Regions from separate parts of the Neobacillus sp. NPDC093127 genome, predicted to be linked through region 1. Evidence: riboswitches for the same ligand, from Rfam matches in the RefSeq annotation. Region 1 holds a riboswitch; the other holds the start of a gene.
The links. Region 1 has a riboswitch for cyclic di-GMP ahead of ACIQCO_RS10610 (DUF192 domain-containing protein). Riboswitches for the same ligand answer to the same signal wherever they lie in the genome.
Positions count from the first base shown of each region.

Region 2: linked by a shared signal. The riboswitch ahead of ACIQCO_RS16780 (anti-repressor SinI family protein) and the one ahead of ACIQCO_RS10610 (DUF192 domain-containing protein) in region 1 are both predicted to bind cyclic di-GMP.

Region 1 covers NZ_JBIVOP010000006.1:127,400-136,807, forward strand. The annotation lists gene ACIQCO_RS10590 (pilus assembly protein TadG-related protein) at 1-652, opposite strand, end outside; gene ACIQCO_RS10595 (TadE/TadG family type IV pilus assembly protein) at 665-1,048, opposite strand; gene ACIQCO_RS10600 (A24 family peptidase) at 1,045-1,542, opposite strand; gene ACIQCO_RS10605 (Flp family type IVb pilin) at 1,632-1,808, opposite strand; gene ACIQCO_RS10610 (DUF192 domain-containing protein) at 1,825-2,166, opposite strand; cyclic di-GMP riboswitch class I at 2,301-2,387, opposite strand; gene ACIQCO_RS10615 (spore germination protein) at 2,673-2,894, shown strand; gene ACIQCO_RS10620 (spore germination protein GerPB) at 2,912-3,151, shown strand; gene gerPC (spore germination protein GerPC) at 3,310-3,927, shown strand; gene ACIQCO_RS10630 (spore gernimation protein GerPD) at 3,924-4,130, shown strand; gene ACIQCO_RS10635 (spore germination protein GerPE) at 4,111-4,500, shown strand; gene ACIQCO_RS10640 (spore germination protein) at 4,560-4,778, shown strand; gene addA (helicase-exonuclease AddAB subunit AddA) at 4,821-8,603, opposite strand; gene addB (helicase-exonuclease AddAB subunit AddB) at 8,596-9,408, opposite strand, start outside.
Region 2 covers NZ_JBIVOP010000012.1:67,252-76,659, reverse strand. The annotation lists gene ACIQCO_RS16800 (YtxH domain-containing protein) at 1-328, opposite strand, end outside; gene ACIQCO_RS16795 (DUF1128 domain-containing protein) at 561-785, shown strand; gene map (type I methionyl aminopeptidase) at 826-1,575, opposite strand; gene ACIQCO_RS16785 (helix-turn-helix domain-containing protein) at 1,867-2,196, shown strand; gene ACIQCO_RS16780 (anti-repressor SinI family protein) at 2,272-2,403, opposite strand; cyclic di-GMP riboswitch class I at 2,434-2,525, opposite strand; gene ACIQCO_RS16775 (carbohydrate kinase family protein) at 2,782-3,759, opposite strand; gene ACIQCO_RS16770 (hypothetical protein) at 4,271-4,471, shown strand; gene hutH (histidine ammonia-lyase) at 4,514-6,037, opposite strand; gene ACIQCO_RS16760 (DNA topoisomerase III) at 6,366-8,555, opposite strand; gene ACIQCO_RS16755 (MDR family MFS transporter) at 8,683-9,408, shown strand, end outside.

The DNA.
Region 1 (9,408 bases):
CCCGCTGATTAATCACATCTCTCGTTTTTCCGGCAATATTTCCCGTTTCTGTATTAATAATATCGTTGATCCTTATCTCAGATTGATAGCCATCACGTAAGTTTTGTTCATATGTCTTTGCCCCTGGCCCGCCAAGAGCTAAGACCCCAAAATTCCCTGATATCGAGTCTGATGAATCAACCTTTAATTTATATTCTTTATAATATTGTAGTGAAATACTTTCATCGATTCCTAACGGTGCTGCCCCGATTGACTTTCCAATCGCATTCAATCCGGAAGCCGCACGTGCCTTTACATTCACTTTCTCTATTCCAAACAGGCGGGCAAATGTAAGATTCACTGGTTTCGTTAACGTTAACGCCACCTTTTCCCCCATCTTAATATCTAGCTTCGACATAGCGGTTGTGTCCTTATGTGCATTTAAGATTGTTTGAACCGTACCGGTCACCTTTTGCTCAGTGGTTGTAAGCTCCTGCGCTCCTGAAAGAACAGCAGCATTGGCTTCTTTTTGCAATTGGCTTTTTTTCATATAGAGTAAACTTCCATCTAATGCTAAGCCCGCTATGAACAAGATAACCATTAAGGAGATTGCGCCAAAGAAAAGGGTATTTCCTTGTTCTTCCTTTACGATTCTTTTTATTACCTGAAGCACTACATTCACCCCCTATTCAACGCGAATCGTGGAATCCGTTTCAATCAAAAATTTTGAAGGGAAAAGCTTTGAAACAAACGGTGTATAAAATTGAAAAGGATAGCGTAGCGTTACTTTGACATAATCCCCCGATTTCCTGACCGTATCTTTGGGCGCTATATCCACCTGCAATTTGGTCGTATCGCCTAAATGTACATAGTTATGGGCGAAGGAAGAGATGGCTGTGTCTTTTTTACCTAAACCGCCAAGGCGAACGGTTTCCTGAGCAGCCATATGCAAATGGGCATAGGAGTACGTTAAACGTCCAAAATCTAGAATTCCAACTAAAATTAATAAAAATATCGGAAGTAAAAGAGCTGTTTCTACCATCGATTGGCCGCGCTCATCCCGTTTCATACTGAGAGCACCCCAGGGAAAAAAATTTGGAATACGGCACCTGCGGCAATCGCAACTCCGTATGGAAAGGTTGTTTTATCTTCAAAAAGAGAAAGCCGGACTCCATGCCTGAGACCTTGGAAAAAGTACAGGATTCGAGTCAAGAAGCCTTTGCGAAATAGGAGGACAAAAATAGCGATGATCCCACCTGCTAAAGCCATATAAATAGAGGCCATCAACACGAAGCCAATCCCTTTTATTCCGCCAATAACGGCAAGAAGCTTTACATCACCTGCACCCATGCCGCCAAGAAGATAAGGGATTAATAAAATGCCTAAACCAACTGCGGTACCCAGAAGAACGTCTGTAACACCTTGTATTCCCCCGATAAAGGCATGAAGAATTAATGCTGCTAATAAAAACGGAAATAACACAGCATTGTAGATTTTTCGTTCCTTCAGGTCAGTAATGACACATATGATTAGCAGAACGATTAATAAACTAGAACTCCACACAATGCCTTCTCCTTTCAAGAAAAGAGCCTCACGTTTGGTTTGAACGCAAGGCTGTATAGTACTTTATTTCCAACTTATTTCTAAATGGATTAGCTGCCAGCTCCTGAAATTGCAGTGACTGCTCTATTAAACAAAGATTCGATTTCTGTGCGCATTGTAATAAGTACCGCTACAACCCCAACCGCAATAAGTCCTAACACCAACCCATACTCAGTCATCCCTTGTCCTTGTTCTTCCGTTAATAAAGCTTTCATTTTTTTCATCATTTGTAAAAACCCCTTTTCATTTAGTAGTTAGATAATTTCCGATTTTCGTTCCTGTTTCGCGTATCGTTCCTGCAGGCAGTTCTAATACGGACTGTGCTTTTCTGTGAAACTTCCCAACTTTTGCAGGCTTTACCGTTTCGTCCAAGCCGACAATTTCAAACTCTTTGCTTAAGTAAATAACATCGATGGAATAGTTCATGAAGTAGGTATGAATGGATTGGCAGGGTTGGATTAACAAGCCGTGTCCTGCTGGCAAGCTTTTCGAAAACATCAGCCCTTTTAATCGTTTAAAAAAGGTGTCCGCTGCTGTAACCTGGCTGGCCAGTTCCGCTCCGTTTGACAGATTCACGACTTTCACTGATTTTCACCTCCGGAAAATTGAAATAACCCCGCCTTTACCGAAAGGGGGGTTAATAAACATAGAACATCAATGAACACATAGGCATACACCCATGCAGACAATAGAATATCTAATATGAAACACCCTGATCTTTCGGTAACTGGCTGGCGTAGTGCTTTCGCACCTTAGCCCCTGTAGCTTTGCGTCACTGATTTTCATCAGCTTTGCCTTTATCGAGATTCAGTGTTTATTTTTCCAACTGATCTCTTACTCACATAATAGTACGTTTTAACCTTATCGAATATCCTACTAAATTCTCATTTTATATCGAATATAATAGGTAATTATACCTATTTTTATATTAATACCCTAACAAATTACGCGATTGGTGCGAATATAGTTATTTTTTCAGATGGTAATGGTAATTTTCTTCTGGGGATTTCCACCTAAATTAGGCGAACGAATCACATTACAATCGCCCATACATAGGATATAAAGAGAAATAATCATAAAGGGTGTTGTTCATGCCAGCGATTGTTGGAGTTGCACAGGTCATTACACTTGGGAATAGTTCTGTTTTTCACATTGGCGATGTCTATAAAATAATGCCATTTGCTACGGCTAAAACATTCTCAGGAGCTGGTTCCTTTAACACTGGTGATCAAGTAGATGTTAACAATAGATTAAGTTCAACGAATACTTCAGATCCGGATGTTATTGATCAAAATAATTTCCTTAATATGTAATGAACGGGTGGTCTTTCATGAATTTTTATATCCAGCAGTCCATTCAGATACATTTCATAAAAATTGGCGGGATTACCAATTCCTCTGTCCTGCAAATCGGGAGTGCTGGAATCATAAAGCCTAGTGCCCATCTATACAATACGGGGGGCTTCACAAAACCGGCGCCAGCAGGAATAAAACCAGGAGGACAAATCGTGGGTGAAATTCAGGAGCAATTATTAGCACCTGCAGTCCCTTTGCAAGCCCCAGTCAGATAAGAACAAAAAGCGTAAGTGCCTTGGTCAGCCCCTTCTCCTAGACAATTAGAAAACCTTGTCCGCCTTATGAACTTGTGGAAAATCAGCAAATCCAAATGAGTTGCTGCATATAGTTAGAACACAAGCAGAAAAGGCGATTCGCAGACGAGGTGATTTACGTGTATCAGGATGTTTACCAATACCTTCAATGGCTGCAGATGTGTATTCAAGCACAAGAAAAGAGGATTGCGGTTTTAGAACAGACCATTCAAAAGTTTCAGGGTGAGTTGAAACAAGTAAGGGAAAAGCCAACCATTCATGTAGATACAATTGAATATAAATTTGATCAATTGAAGGTCGAGACCCTTGAAGGTACTCTAAATATTGGCTTAAATCCTAACGACATGTCCGGAATAGAGGACTTTTCCGTACAAAATCAATCATTAAAAACCCCATTTTCCCCTAAAGATCAAATGCGATTATCAATGGAAATTGAAGAGAGCATTCATGAATATTTAGAAACTGACTTACCACTAATCATTGCTGATACGCAAAGGAACTTGGCCATTCCGCCAAATGAATCCTACTTATCCTTTATTAAGGAAGATATCATCAAACAACTTCCAAACAGGATTAACTATCATCTAACAGCGAATACAGCCAATGCACATTCCGCTAATCAGACCATACCCATTGAGAAAAGAGTCATTGAAGCAATAAAACAGGAAATTCAAAATGGTGTCCTAGCCTTTTTAAATAATTTACCTGAGAATGTGAAAGGAATGAAGATGGAATGAACTTTGAAGTTTATAACCGCGTCCTCCATGTCGATCATATTAAAATCACAGCTGTGGCGAGCTCCTCAGTATTTATGATTGGAGATACGGAAACCATTCAACTGACATCTGCGTTTGACACACCGCCAGAGTCATTAATAATTGGGCCATTTGTCCCGTTAGAACGGGATGTGACCCCTGGCTATGCTGACCCGAACCTCTAGTGTCGACAGCCTGCAAGTAAAGCAGGTAGCATTCTGCTCCGTTATTCAGTTAGGAGATTCATGTATCCTTAATGGATTCTCGAGAGCACTTGCAGTGCAAAGGGAAGCAGAAATATTCTTCGGAGACGAAGGAAACTTTCCTTCCTATCCAGTATTTAAAAGGCCACTGCCATTGCCGCCAATCACTGAAAAAATTTCTATCGTACGACATAATCTAAATCCGATTATAAAAGTTAATAAGATTAATGTCATTGCCGTTTCTTCTTCATCGATTTTACATGTTGGCAACAGTCAAACAGTATCGATGGAGGTTAGAGTAAAGCATATCCGCCAGCTTCTGCTAGAAGGTCATGAACAGGACATAAGATAACCGCATATGTTACTGTAAAGCAAAAACCTGGATAGTTCATATGGAAAAGGATGTTTTTTATGCCAGCGATTATTGGTCCAGTTCAAATCATTAATGTAGGCGGAGGTATTGTTCAGTTTGGAGATACGCTTTATATCTCTCCAAAAAGCAGCACGAAAACCTTTGCCGGCTCTGGAGGATTTAATACCGGCGGCTTCATTATCACGAATAATGGGATTAGTGGTACAAATACACTTGATACGAATTTAATTGATCAGCCGATTGCAGGTAACAATTAAAAAATGACATAAACCTTCACGGTCTATGTCATTTTTTTGTTCTTACTCGACTTTTAAAATATGAGCCCCATCAAAGAAAAATAAATATCTTTCCGTGACTTTTCTGTTCCAAATTTGTTGGATGGCCTTTGTATATAAATTAATTTGGAGCCTGTACCTGTCTTCAAGGATTGGTTTGGCTTGGTCAAATCCGCCTTTGTAACGGCCAGTTATTCCATCTGATTTATAATCAATCAATACTAAACCCTTTTCATCCTCAAGAATGCAGTCAATTATCCCTTGGACAAAAATCGATTCGTCATCCCCTATCCAACCTGGGTAAACTTCATGGGCAGGTAACGAAAGGGTAAACGGAATCTCCCGATGGATAGCTTTAGCTTGAAAATATCTTTGCCCTAAATGGGAGTTGAAAAATTGAACAATCAATTTGCTGTCAATGACTTCAGCCTGCTCAGGGGTTAACAATTCATTTTGGATCATCCAGATTACCTGTGCGTTAATCGTTTCTTCACTAACTTTCTGAGTCAAATCGACATGCTGCATCACCATATGCATGGCTGTCCCCCGCTCAGCAGGGCTTAAAGATTTCTCCTGCATGAACTTAGGCCGTTTGCTGATTGACTTTTTAAAGCGGCGAACTAGCTCGGTACCACTTTGCTCGTCCACCATTTCCCTTTGGCGCTTCATTTCAGAAACCGATTGTTTGGAGCGGTGGACTGCAGCACTTGAAAAGGCATAGTCCCATGTCAGCCGGTCCTTTACCTCAGCGGCGAAAACTGAAGCTGCCGGGACCGTTTGTCCATTTTTGACTCGCTCCAAGAATTGATCGTCTTCCTCTTTTACCGCCATTTCTTGTTTTTGGATTTCTTCTGCATTCATTAAAGAAATTTTCCAGGAGGAAGGATGTCGAGTGATTTCTTCCGGAACAAACATATTGGTCTCTCCTGTCACCCTTAAATCGGTGCAATCATGATGACGGATAAGCGCTCTTCCAACCCAATCGATATAACTCATTGCCGACGCTCGCTCATAATCCTTTAACAGCCATTCTGTATTAGATAAAACGTCATTCCATTGGTCGATTTTTTTCATGGCATCTTTTAGTGTTGCTGTCATGTAGAGCTTTTCTTTAGCCCTCGTCATGGCTACATATAAAACGCGCATTTCCTCGGCTAGCATTTCCATTTTCTTCTTACGCTTAAATGCAAGCTGCGGCAGCGATGGATAGGAAATCCGTTTTTCAGCATTTACATACTTTGCCGCAAATCCGTATTCTTTATCGAGCATATATGGTTTACGAATATCAGACATATTAAAGTTCCTCGCCATTCCAGCGATAAACACAATGGGAAATTCAAGTCCCTTACTACTATGAATGGTCATAATCCGGACTACATCCTCCTGCTCGCCAAGTGCCCTTGCTGCCCCGAGGTCATCTCCTCTTTCTGTCATCCGCTCGATAAAGCGTAAAAATCGAAACAGTCCGCGGAAAGAGGTTTGTTCATATTGCCGCGCCCTGTCATATAAGGCTCTCAAATTTGCCTGGCGCTGCTTTCCTCCAGGCAGTCCGCCGGCAAAATCATAGAACTGTGTATCTCGGTAGAGCTGCCAAATAAGTTCAGACAGCGCCCCTTGACGCGCAATGCCCCGCCACTCTTTTAGTAAGTCATAAAACTGGCGGACCTTTTCATAAAAAAACTCCGTAGCTTCGGCCTCCTTACTCCTGCAAAAGGAAGAAACCGCCTCCCAAAACGAGCCTCGTTTTTGATGGATGCGAATTTTTGCCAGTTCCTCCTCGTTCAAACCAACGATAGGCGACCGTAGTACAGACGCTAACGGAATGTCCTGGAAGGGATTATCAATAACCCGAAGCAGCGCCATCATCACTGCCACTTCCGTTGCTTCAAAATAACCAGTTGATAGGTTCGCATATATCGGAATCCCTTGTTGCTTAAACTCCTCTATGATTTGTGGCGCCCACGTCATCGAACGAAGCAGAATCACCACATCCCGATACATCATCGGCCTGCTGGACTTCGTTTTCGCATGATAAACCGGTGCTCCGTTTGCGACCAGCTCTTTAATTTTCGCCGCCATCACTCTTGCTTCTAATTGAGACTGTTCAAGATCAGCCGCATCAAACTCGGCAGGCAGCTCCGCTTCCGACTCTGCTTCACTATCTGAAAGTGTTTCAATTGTTTCAGCCTTTTGATCAATCAGCATGACCTCTACTGGAAACAGCTCATCCTCAGGATATGGTGCACCATTTCGTAATTCGGCCGCCTCATCGTAGTCAATTTCGCCGACCTTGACGCCCATGATTTGTTTGAATAAATAATTGGTGCCATCGAGAACTTCTTTGCGGCTTCTGAAATTACGGGCTAAATCAATTCGGAGTCCTGATGCCTCGCCATCCACCCTAAAGCGGCTATACTTTCCTAAAAAAAGATTGGGCTCAGCCAAACGGAAACGATAGATGGATTGCTTGACATCTCCGACCATGAACAGGTTGCCATTCTGCTCTTCTTCTTTTGTTACCAGCCGTAAAATCGTTTCCTGCACCATATTTACGTCCTGATACTCATCACAATATACCTCGTTAAAGTGCTTTTTATATGCAAGTGCTGCTTCCGATGGAAGAAATTCTCCTTCAGCCGAAATTTCTTCTGTCAATATGTCCAAACAGTAATGCTCCAAATCGGAGTAGTCAACAAGACCTTTTTCTCTTTTTACCTTTTCAAAACGGACGGAAAATTCTTTGACAAGATGGACAAGTGTTTCGACTAATGGGCGCATCTCTGCCAAATCTCGTAAAAAACTTTCAGGTTTTCGAGAAAAGAGTTCATTCTTAATGTCTTGGATTTTTTTCTTTGCTTTATCGCGGAGCTTTTGAGCTTTCTCTGATAATTCTTTATCATACTGATCCTTCTTCAGCGGTTTCGCCCTTGAAAAAGACCAGGTTTGCATCGCTTGATACAGCGTCGCCCACGAGTCCTGCTGTGCCATTATTAATGTATCAATCACTTCTATGTCATCCGAAAAATTTTCCGCTCTTGGTGCCGGTCCGTTTGGAAGCTTCGTTACCTCTAAACCTCTAGTAATCATTTCCTTAGCTGCTTCAAGCTGTAATTTAACATCAAATAGAAGCGACTGAATAAAGGGAAGATCCTCTACATTTGTCATTTCTCCCACATCATACATCGATACGACTTCATGTAAATACTGGTCTGGCAGCGGACTCGAACGAGCAAAATCGTAGATTGAACGTACGATATCTTGCACGGCAGCATCGCTTCGATCACTGGTAAACGAATCTACTAAGTTGAAAAATGACTCATTATCTTTTTTTCCATATTCCTCTTCAAATAACTCATCGATTACTTCATCTCTGATTAACTGCGCTTCTGTTTCATCGGCGATGCGGAATCCGGGATCAACGTCGATTAGGTAATAATATTTACGAATGACCTCCATACAAAAGGAGTGAAGCGTTGAAATCGCTGCTTTATTCAATAAACTAAGCTGTTTTCTTAAATGCCGGGATCCTGGATCTTGATCAATGGCCTTTTCTAATGCTTCACCAATCCGGTGACGCATTTCTGCTGCTGAAGCGTTCGTAAATGTTACGACTAACAGTTCATCAACATCAACCGGGGCTTCAACAGAAAGAATCTTTTGGATAATCCGCTCTACAAGGACAGCCGTTTTTCCCGAACCTGCAGCCGCAGCAACAAGAATATCTTTGTCCCTTGCCATAATCGCTTTCCATTGGTCGTCCGTCCAATTGGCACCTTCCGGCATCGGTGGAATGACGAAATTACTCATTTTTGCTTACCTCGCTTCTAATTCGCTCCAAAACAGCTTCCTTCGATTGCGGAGTGAGAATCCTGTATTGATTATTTTCAAGCGATTCATCGAATTGGCATACCGATTTATAGGCACAAAACTTACATGGTGTTTTGTCCTTTAGCTTATAAGGTGTAATGCCAACTTGACCCTCGATAATCGCGTTGCCTGTTTTTTGATATAAATTACGGACATAGTGTCTTAGATCAGCAAATTCATCCATACTTGCGACTTTTGATTTTTTTGATAAATTTCCATCTTTCTTTATTCCGGCAGCAATAATTTGCGAATCTCCGGATTCCAGCGATTGATCCATGAGCTGAATGACATTTTGATCGCTTAGCATCAGCCCATTCATTTTAAACTTTTTCATCATTTCGTTTTCAATTTCATCATTTGTCAGCATTTTGGACGCGTTGATAAATGGATTATGGACGTGGAAATAAAGGACTCCTGCCGGGCTTGCTTTCATTTCCACTAATTCATTGGAGTGGGTGACAACAATATCAAGATAGGTTAACATTTGCAATGCAAGCCCATAATACACTTCACTTAAATTGACATCCTTTTCACTTGATTTATAATCGATGACCCGTAAATACACACTGTCGTCTTCAGCTTTTGCTTGATCGACTCTGTCAATCCTCCCGGCCAATTCCATTCTCTTGCCATTCTTCAATGTGAAGGATAACGGCGGCAGCTTTCCATTAGGTCCAAAGCCAAGTTCCAAACCAATTGGCGAGAATCCACTTACCTTTGCATGCTCACTCAAGACGAAGGAGGC
Region 2 (9,408 bases), on a different contig from region 1:
GTGATTCCTCACTCTTTGAAAAGGCATCTTTTGTTTCTTTTAGAATATCAGTCACTTGCGGTGTCAGCTCCCGTATTTCATCCACCTTATTTGATATGTAGGAAATATCTTCAGTTACCTGCTGAGCGGTTGTTTTGATTTTGGCCGCAGTTTCCTTCACCTTATCGGTTATTTTGCCAGGATTACATAGAACATCGGAAACCTTGCTGGATGTTTTTTGAACGTTTTCCTTCATTGCCAGCCTTGTTTGTTTATCTAAAAGGCTGATTGCTCCGCCGGCGATAGCACCGATTAGCATTCCCTTCCAGAATTGATTTTTCTTCGTCATCTTAAACTCTCCTTCCACAATCATAATTATCATTAATCTTTCTCTAATGAAAATAGCAGCAAAATAAGCTCATCTTTATTTTGCTTTATATCAATTCCCTTTTGCAAGCCCGTCCAAACTTTTATTTGCTATCACCGGAAAAAGTAATGCCTCTACTTCAAAGAATGTTTGTATTGACAGATGCTTTTTAACATGAAAAGATGGGAATATTAATTCGGAAAGGGTGGCCGAAATGAATTTATCACAAAAATCTGTTGAAAATGTCGAATATATGATTGAACAAATAAAGGAAAAATTAAAGGTCCTCAACCTTGGAGCCATTAAACCGTCTCACTTTGATGAAGAAATGTACGAGGAATTAAAGGAAATTTATGAGATGGTCCTAAGGAAAAACTCTTTTAGTCCTAATGAAATGCAGGCATTAGTGGAAGAATTGGGTAGTCTAAGAAAGAAATAAGTAAAAACCCGTTATTTTTACTGAATAACGGGTTTTTTGCTTATTTTTGATCGGTTAGGATAATCGGGCCGTCCTTCGTAATTGCGAGTGTATGCTCATATTGAGCTGAATTTTTACCATCAAGGGTCCGGGCTGTCCAGCCGTTATCATCCATTTTTGTTTGGTACCAGCCGACATTGACCATCGGTTCAATTGTAAAAACCATTCCCTCTTTAATTCTCGCACCTTTACCAGGCAATCCATAATGTGGAACATCCGGTTTCTCGTGAATCACGGCGCCAATCCCGTGTCCGATAAAGTCTCTTACAACTGATAGTCCTTCACTTTCAACATATTTTTGAATCGCATGGCCAATATCACCTATCCGATTTCCCACTACCGCCTGTTCAATTCCCTTGTAAAGAGCTTCCTTCGTCACTTTTAATAAATGGTCTGTTTCCTCGGAGACCTTGCCAACTGCATATGACCAAGCAGAATCAGCTAAGGCTCCATTGTATCTGACCACCATATCAATCGTTACAATGTCGCCCTCTTTTAACGGCTCCTTCCTCGGAAAGCCATGACAAATTTCATCATTAACGCTTGCACACGTTGCATACTCGTAGCCTTTATAGCCTTTCTGTTCCGGCGTTGCTCCTTTTTGTCTTAGAAATTCATCAACAAACTCTTCAATCTCCCACGTTGTAACACCTGGCTTAATTAATTTTGCAATTTCTTTATGACAGGCTGCCAGAATTTCTCCTGCTTTTTGCATGGCTTCAATTTCTCGTTGTGATTTAAGGACAATCATATTATTCCCTGCCTTTTTGAATTAATATTATGTATAATGAACCATATTGTTCTTCTTAGAACATTTTCCGCGTTAAAATAATACTTTAGACTATGGCAACACTTTTAATAGTAACTCTAACCCATGATTTTTTCAAAATTTCTATCCTGCTTGAATTGCTCCGAAACAAAAAATTCCAATGTTCAACATTTTGTAATATTCCGTCGTTCTTTATATGGTACTTTCTCATTCTTTTTGGTAGAATTAATATAACAACAATAACAATAATAATAATTAGGTGTGTGAGAATCAATGATTGGTGACCGCGTAAAAAAATTCCGCTCAGAAAAGAAAATGTCACTATCCGAACTTGCTGAACAGGCGGGCGTTGCTAAATCTTATTTAAGTTCACTTGAGAGAAACCTGCAAAAGAATCCTTCGATTCAATTTCTTGAAAAAATTGCAGCAGTCTTAAATCTTCCCGTTGAACATTTAATCCATGAACAAATTGATAAGGACCAATTAGACAGTGATTGGATGAACCTAGTCAAAGAGGCCATGAATTCTGGTGTTTCAAAAGAACAATTTCGTGATTACCTTGAATTTAATAAATGGCGGAACAAACAAAATAGTGACCATTAGAATACAAGAAAAAAGCATTCTACAAATTGCAGGATGCTCTTCTTTTTTATGTAATTGCTCAATTGTTATTCGTGATTACTTTAATCCTCCATGTTGATTAAAGAAGTCACGAACCTCTTCTATGGATAGTCCAAGTTCCTTCGCTTCTAATATAAGGGTCATCCATTCCTGATCGATAACATCAACCTCTTTTTCAGTAATAACCAATATCCTCACCCCTAAAATACCATTCGTATTTCAGGCATCCCGGCCATCATAGCAAGCATATCGCCTGCCTTAGATCCTTGGCTTTGCGTCCCTGCTTTTCAACAGGTTTGCCTTTTTCTGATCCTATTCTCCCCAGGGCATCACCGATTACCTATCCCATAAACAAATAACCAGGCCTTTTTTCATAATTACAATTGATATCCTCATTATATCTAGTTCTTTTCTAACAGGTTGTTATATTTTGTCATTTTCTTTGAATTTTCACACTTCTTTTTACTACAAATTGTGACAAATTTCTACAAAAATACCCATTCCTCTTATAATTTTTGTAAAAAAAAGGGAGGAGAATTCTTATCAAAATTCCCTCCGATTTTCTTATTATCGATGGCTTAGCCCCTTGCTAAAGTATTTCTGAAATGTTTCAAGTAATTTTTGCTGGTTCAAATCGGGGTGGACTGTTTCACTCGTTTGGACTGTAATCATTGAACAAGAAACACCAATTTTGCAGGAATCTTCTGTATTAAGGCCTTTTAAATAGCCAAATAGGATTCCGGAAATAAGTGCATCCCCTGCTCCTGTTACATCTACAATCGGAACACTTGGAGGTACGATTGCTCCCGCTTCCCCATTGTTTGTAAAATAAATTAAGCCTTTTTCATTCCTAGTAATAACTACTCTCTCTACACCACTTTTTAAAATTATTTCTGCTGCTCGATAGAAGTCCCCTTCGGAAATAATTTCTAATTTTGAAAGAGCTTCTGCTTCTTTATGATTGGCAATCAGCCAGGTTACACCATCCAAGGAGTCCGGCAATTTAGCAGTTTTAGCTGCTGACACTGTGGCAATACATATAGGTATTCCCTCTTCGTTACTGCAATTAATCACTTCATTGATTACTTCAGCGGGAAAATTCGTATCTAATAGAATCATTTTTGCATTTTGAATATGGGGCCAATTTTTATTAAAAAAGGAGTCTTCAACCTCATCATAAATAGCCATGTCTGCAAAGGCGACGGCCATTTCACCTTCTTCATCTAGCACTGCTGTATAAGTTCCCGTGGATTTCCCATCGATAATTTCGGTTAGATTTATATCTGCGAATTTATTTGTGTTTTGCAACAGCCATTCCCCATCCGCATCGGATCCAATAAAGGCTAATAAGGAAGCATTAAGGCCAAGGCGCCCAGCGTTTTCCGCCACATTACGTGCAACACCGCCTCTGGATTTCGTGCTAATCGCAGGATTCGAAGTCCCATACTCTAATTGTTTCAGTGCCTGTATTTTCCGGTCCACATTGGCACCGCCAATACAAAGAACTTTCTTTTCTTCCAAAATTATTGCATTCTGTTTCATCATTGTCGTAATCACTCCTCTATGACCATATTGAGTTATGTCAGAAACGCAATAATATTCTCTACTTATAACTATTAGATACTAATCCTTGAAATCCTCTTGTATATTAATGGAAAATAAGGGGATAAAAGCCGATAAAACCGCTAGGTATGCAGTAGTAGAACTTATTTTCATTATTTATGACAAAAAGATTTGTCTAAAATCTGACAATTAGAATATAATGTAAACAACACCTAAATATACTTAATATTCGGAATAATGGTGGTGAAGCAATGCTATGACACTTATTCATGTGTTAAACTTTTCAATCCCGATTGCCTTTATTGTATTTGCTGGTTTTCTGCTTGATCGGATGTGCAAACCTGATAAACCAATTAAAAAAGCTGGTGAAGAGTAATCTATTTTTAAATAGTCTCTTTCACACAGCTTTTTCTTTTTCGAGGAAAGAACAATAAGTAATTATTTCACTACTCTTAGGGAATGCTATTTGGGTAGATGAAAGGAGTGCTTTAGTATGTCACGTGGAGAACATTTTGAACACAAAAAGAAAAACCATCCTGGTAATTTCCCTAAGGACAGTCTAACGGAGAAACATGTAAAGGAAGCAATTGGGGATGAAGAATTCATTGTAACCCAGGAAGCTTTTAAAAATAGAGTAGAAGAAGAGGATGCGCGGGGAGATACCGCCCGCTTGCTGCCGGATCAAACAGAGTAAAGGCGTGGTTATTTTCACGCCTTTTTCTGTGTCAAAAGATTCTTAGTATTGACCTTCTATACTTAAACTTCTAATAAATTGCGAAAACTCAATTGTCTTTAACCACTCTGCCGCTTTTTCAATATCTTTCGAGAATACACGATCTTTTTTAATGGAAGGAACCTGCTCGCGTCCTTTTTCATAGAAGAGCTTCGTATGGCTTGCCATTTTTTCGACACCGCGAATTTCCACTGCCTGCATTGCACAAATCAATTCAATCGCCAGCACCCTTCTTGCGTTCTGGATAATTTGATAGGCATGCCTTGAGGCAATCGTTCCCATGCTGACATGATCCTCCTGATTGGCCGAGGAAGGAATTGAGTCAACGCTGGCTGGATGTGCCAGTGTTTTATTTTCTGATACAAGAGCAGCTGCTGCATATTGCATAATCATTGCCCCGGATTGCAAGCCTGGTTCAGGACTTAGGAATGGTGGCAGGTCATTTAACTGCGGATTAACCAAGCGTTCAATCCGTCTTTCTGAAATATTCGCCAGCTCTGCTACTGCAATTTTCATAAAGTCCATTGCGAAGGCAATCGGCTGACCATGGAAATTCCCCCCGGAAATGACTTTTTCACCATCATCAAAAATTAATGGATTGTCAGTAGCAGCATTTATTTCGATTTCTAGTTTTTCTTTTACATAATCAAGAACCTGCCAAGAAGCCCCATGAACTTGTGGGATACAGCGAAGCGAATATGCATCCTGAACCCTAAGTTCCCCTTGCTGTGTTGTTAACAAACTGTCGCTTAAATACTGACGGATTCTTGCCGCAGTATAAATCTGCTGTTTATAGCCCCTTGCAATATGCACTTCTTCTGCAAAAGCGTCAATAATCCCGTTTAACCCCTCCATCGTCATCGACGCGATGAGTTCACTTTCATGTGCCAATTGCTCGGCTTCAAGGTAGCCGACAACCCCCATTGCTGTCATCGCCTGGGTCCCATTAATGAGTGCCAGGCCTTCCTTTGCCTCCAATGTTACTGGTAAAATCCCCTCTTGCCTTAGTGCATCGAGTGACTCCATCCGCTGTCCTTTGTAAAACACTTCACCTTCGCCGATTAATACTAAAGCTAAGTGGGAGAGCGGGGCCAAATCCCCGCTTGCCCCGAGTGATCCTTGCTGTGGAATAACCGGGATGATGTCGTGATTTACTAAGTCCAATAGTTTTTCAATAACAAGCGGTCTTATCCCGGAAAAGCCTTTTAATAATGCGTTGGCACGAAGGAGAACCATTGCTTTTGCCACATTCTCAGGAAACGGGTCGCCAACTCCGCAAGCATGGGAACGAATTAAGTTAAGCTGCAGGTCCTGCACATGATCCTTTTCAATAAGAACATCACTAAATTTTCCAAAGCCCGTGGTAATTCCGTAAACTACTTTTGATTCTGAAACAATTCTTTCAACTGCTTCGCGGCTCTTTGCAACAGCTTCCATGCTTTTTTCTGATGCGTTGACCTTTTGGCTGTGATATAAAACAGCTTTTATTTGCTCTAATGTTAAACTTCCACCTGTAAGTGTTATCATTTCTATCCCGCTCCTCTACCACTTTATCACAATAAAGAAAGAGGCTGGATTCCATATCAGATTAGATTTGGAGTCCAGCCTCTTTTATAAAAATTACCGAATATTGATCTGTCTTTTGGAGATGCCTCATCCTCATCGGTTATCATTCCATTCGATTAACTTTCATTCTAATAATTATTGTATGAGAAGAAAACCTTACCTGTCAATTAAATTTTCTGAATTTTAACACGATAACACTTTAGCAGGATAGTATATAAAAGGACTTTAACAAGTCCTTTTCTTTGAGAAAACATCATTTTTTGCCTAACAAACCCTTTTTTATGAAGATTTACTTTAATTTTAGTTTCTTTAAAGCATCTGCCAAAGCAGTATTAATTGGATCTTCTTCCTTGTTTTGGTTTTTCAAATATTTTTGTACAGTTCGTTTATCCACTTTACCGCCAGATTCTTTTTGACGGCGTGCTTGGAAAGCGGACAGTTTTTCACGGTGTCCACATTTACAAGCAAAGACTTGACCTTCACCTTCACCACGTAACTCAAGTTGTTTATGACATTTTGGGCAGCGTGCGTTTGTGACGCGGGAAACATTTTTACGATGTCCACATTCCCGATCTTGGCACACGAGCATTTTGCCCTTTTTTCCATTCACTTCAAGCATTGGTTTACCACAGTCTGGACAATTTTTTGTAGAAATATTGTCGTGCTTGTATTTTTTATCGCTTGCTTTAATTTCAGCAACAATTTCTTTTGTGTAGTTTTTCATTTCGCTGATAAACACGTCTTTTTTCAATTTGCCATGTGCAATTTGATCAAGCTTTTGTTCCCACTCAGCTGTTAAAGTTGGAGATTTAAGCTCCTCCGGCACTAAATCCAGCAATTGACGACCTTTAGAAGTCATATGAATGTCTTTGCCACGCTTTTCGATTAAGAATGAATTGAATAGCTTATCAATGATATCCGCGCGTGTAGCAACAGTACCAAGCCCACCCGTCGATTTTAAGGTATCGGCTAATTGTTTATTTTTCGTATCCATATATTTCGTTGGATTTTCCATTGCCGACAGTAATGTCGCCTCATTAAAACGACCAGGCGGCTTCGTTTGACCCGATGTTTGAGCGATTAGTTTTACGTTTAGGGTGTCGCCTTTTTCAATCCGAGGTAAAATCTGTTCTTTCAGATCATCACCTTCATCGTCTTCGTCAAGTCGATTATTGTAAACTTCCTTCCAACCAAGCGATAAAATGGTTTTTCCTCTAGCAACGAAGTTTTCCTCACCAATTTTTGCACGAAGCGTTAATTGCTCATACTCAAATGCCGGGAATAATACTGCTAAGAAGCGTTTAACGACCAAGTCATAAATTTTCCGTTCTTTATCTGTAAAAGCTGAAAAGTTCACATATCCTTCTGTAGGAATAATCGCATGGTGATCAGATACCTTGCTATCATCTACAAAAGATTTAGAAGCCTTGATGGGTTTTTTTAAGATTTTGCTTGTTAGTAAGCGATATTCACCAATTCCACATGCCCTCAGACGCTCTGGTATGGTTGGAACAATATCTGATGAGATAAACCTCGAGTCTGTCCTTGGGTACGTTAAAACTTTATGCTGCTCATACAGCTTTTGCATAATGTTTAACGTTTCCTTTGCAGAGTAACCAAAGATTTTGTTCGCATCGCGCTGTAGTTCTGTTAAATCATATAGACCTGGAGAAAAAGACTTCTTAGGTTTCTTTTCAATTTCCGTCACAATGGCATTTTGTTTTCCAAGTTTTTTTACAATCGCATCGAGTTTCTCTTTATCAAAACTGCGGCTGTTGCCTTTTACATCCTGCCATGTCAGCTTTAATTGGTCAGCTGTTTGGGCTTCAATGCCGTAATAGGTTTGTGCTTTGAAGTTTCTAATTTCGTCCTCACGAGCCGCAATCATCGCAACAGTAGGTGTTTGAACACGGCCGCAGTTTAGCTGTGCGTTGAACCTAGTTGTTAATGCACGTGTTGCATTAAGACCGATATACCAGTCAGCTTCTGAACGTGCGACAGCTGATGCATATAAATTTTCATACGCTGCGCCTGGCTTCAAGTTTGCAAAGCCGTCTTTAATCGCTTTATCCGTAACAGATGAGATCCATAGACGTTTAATTGGTTTATTGACTTTTGCTTTATCAATAATCCAACGTGCAACTAATTCTCCCTCTCTCCCTGCGTCTGTAGCCACGATTATTTCATTGACATCATTTCTAATCAGTTGACTTTTAACAGCATTAAACTGTTTTCCAGTCTGCTTAATGACTGTCAATTTCAAACGCTCAGGCAGCATTGGCAGATCTTCTAAATTCCAAGTTTTATATTTCACATCATAACTTTCTGGGTCAGCAAGTGTAACTAGGTGTCCTAGTGCCCACGTAACGATATATTTATTTCCTTCAAGATACCCGTTTCCTTTTTTATTACAATTAAGCACATGCGCAATATCACGTGCCACAGAAGGTTTTTCAGCAATGACAATACTTTTTACCATAGTTAAACATCCTTTCGAATTTCCATAAGTTAAATATAGCATACGTGCCTGCTTTTTTCCTTGTACTTACTTCCGGCTGGATAGTATGATAAAAAGGCGTGAAAATAGAGAAACGGGGATTTTTTATATGAGGATAAGGGATTGGGATTCAAATTTAAAGGTTCGCTTGTTTGGGGAAGCGATGATGAATATTACCTTTTGGATGTTCTTTCCGTTCTTAACGATTTATTTTGCGGAAGAGTTCGGTAAAAATAAAGCAGGATTATTATTAGTTTTTTCACAGGTTTTTTCCGTGATTGCTAATTTAATGGGTGGATATTGTGCCGACCGTTTTGGGAGAAAACGGATGATGGTTCTTTCTGCCATCGGGCAAGGACTTTCTTTCTTAGCCTTTGCCCTCGCTAGTTCACCATGGCTTCAATCCCCTTGGATGGGCTTTGTTTCGTTTGCATTTGCCGGTGTGTTTGGATCCTTTTACTGGCCTGCGAGCCAAGCGATGGTAGCCGATGTCGTGGCCGAAAAGGACCGAAGCAATGTATTTGCCATTTTTTATACGTCCATTAATATTGCGGTGGTAGTCGGTCCGATATTGGGAGCTATTTTCTATGTTCAATATCGCTTTCAGCTGTTGCTTGTAGCAGGAGCAGTGTGTATGTTCCTGGGGCTAATCCTGGCAAAATGGACGCGGGAAACCGCACCAATTCAAAAAAAAGCAACTATTTCCAGCGACGGGAAATGGTACTACTTTTTACTTAACCAACTACGAGATTATCGCCTCATTATTAAGGATAAAACCTTTCTATTATTTATCCTTGCAGGGGTTTTAGCCGGACAGACATTTATGCAATTGGAC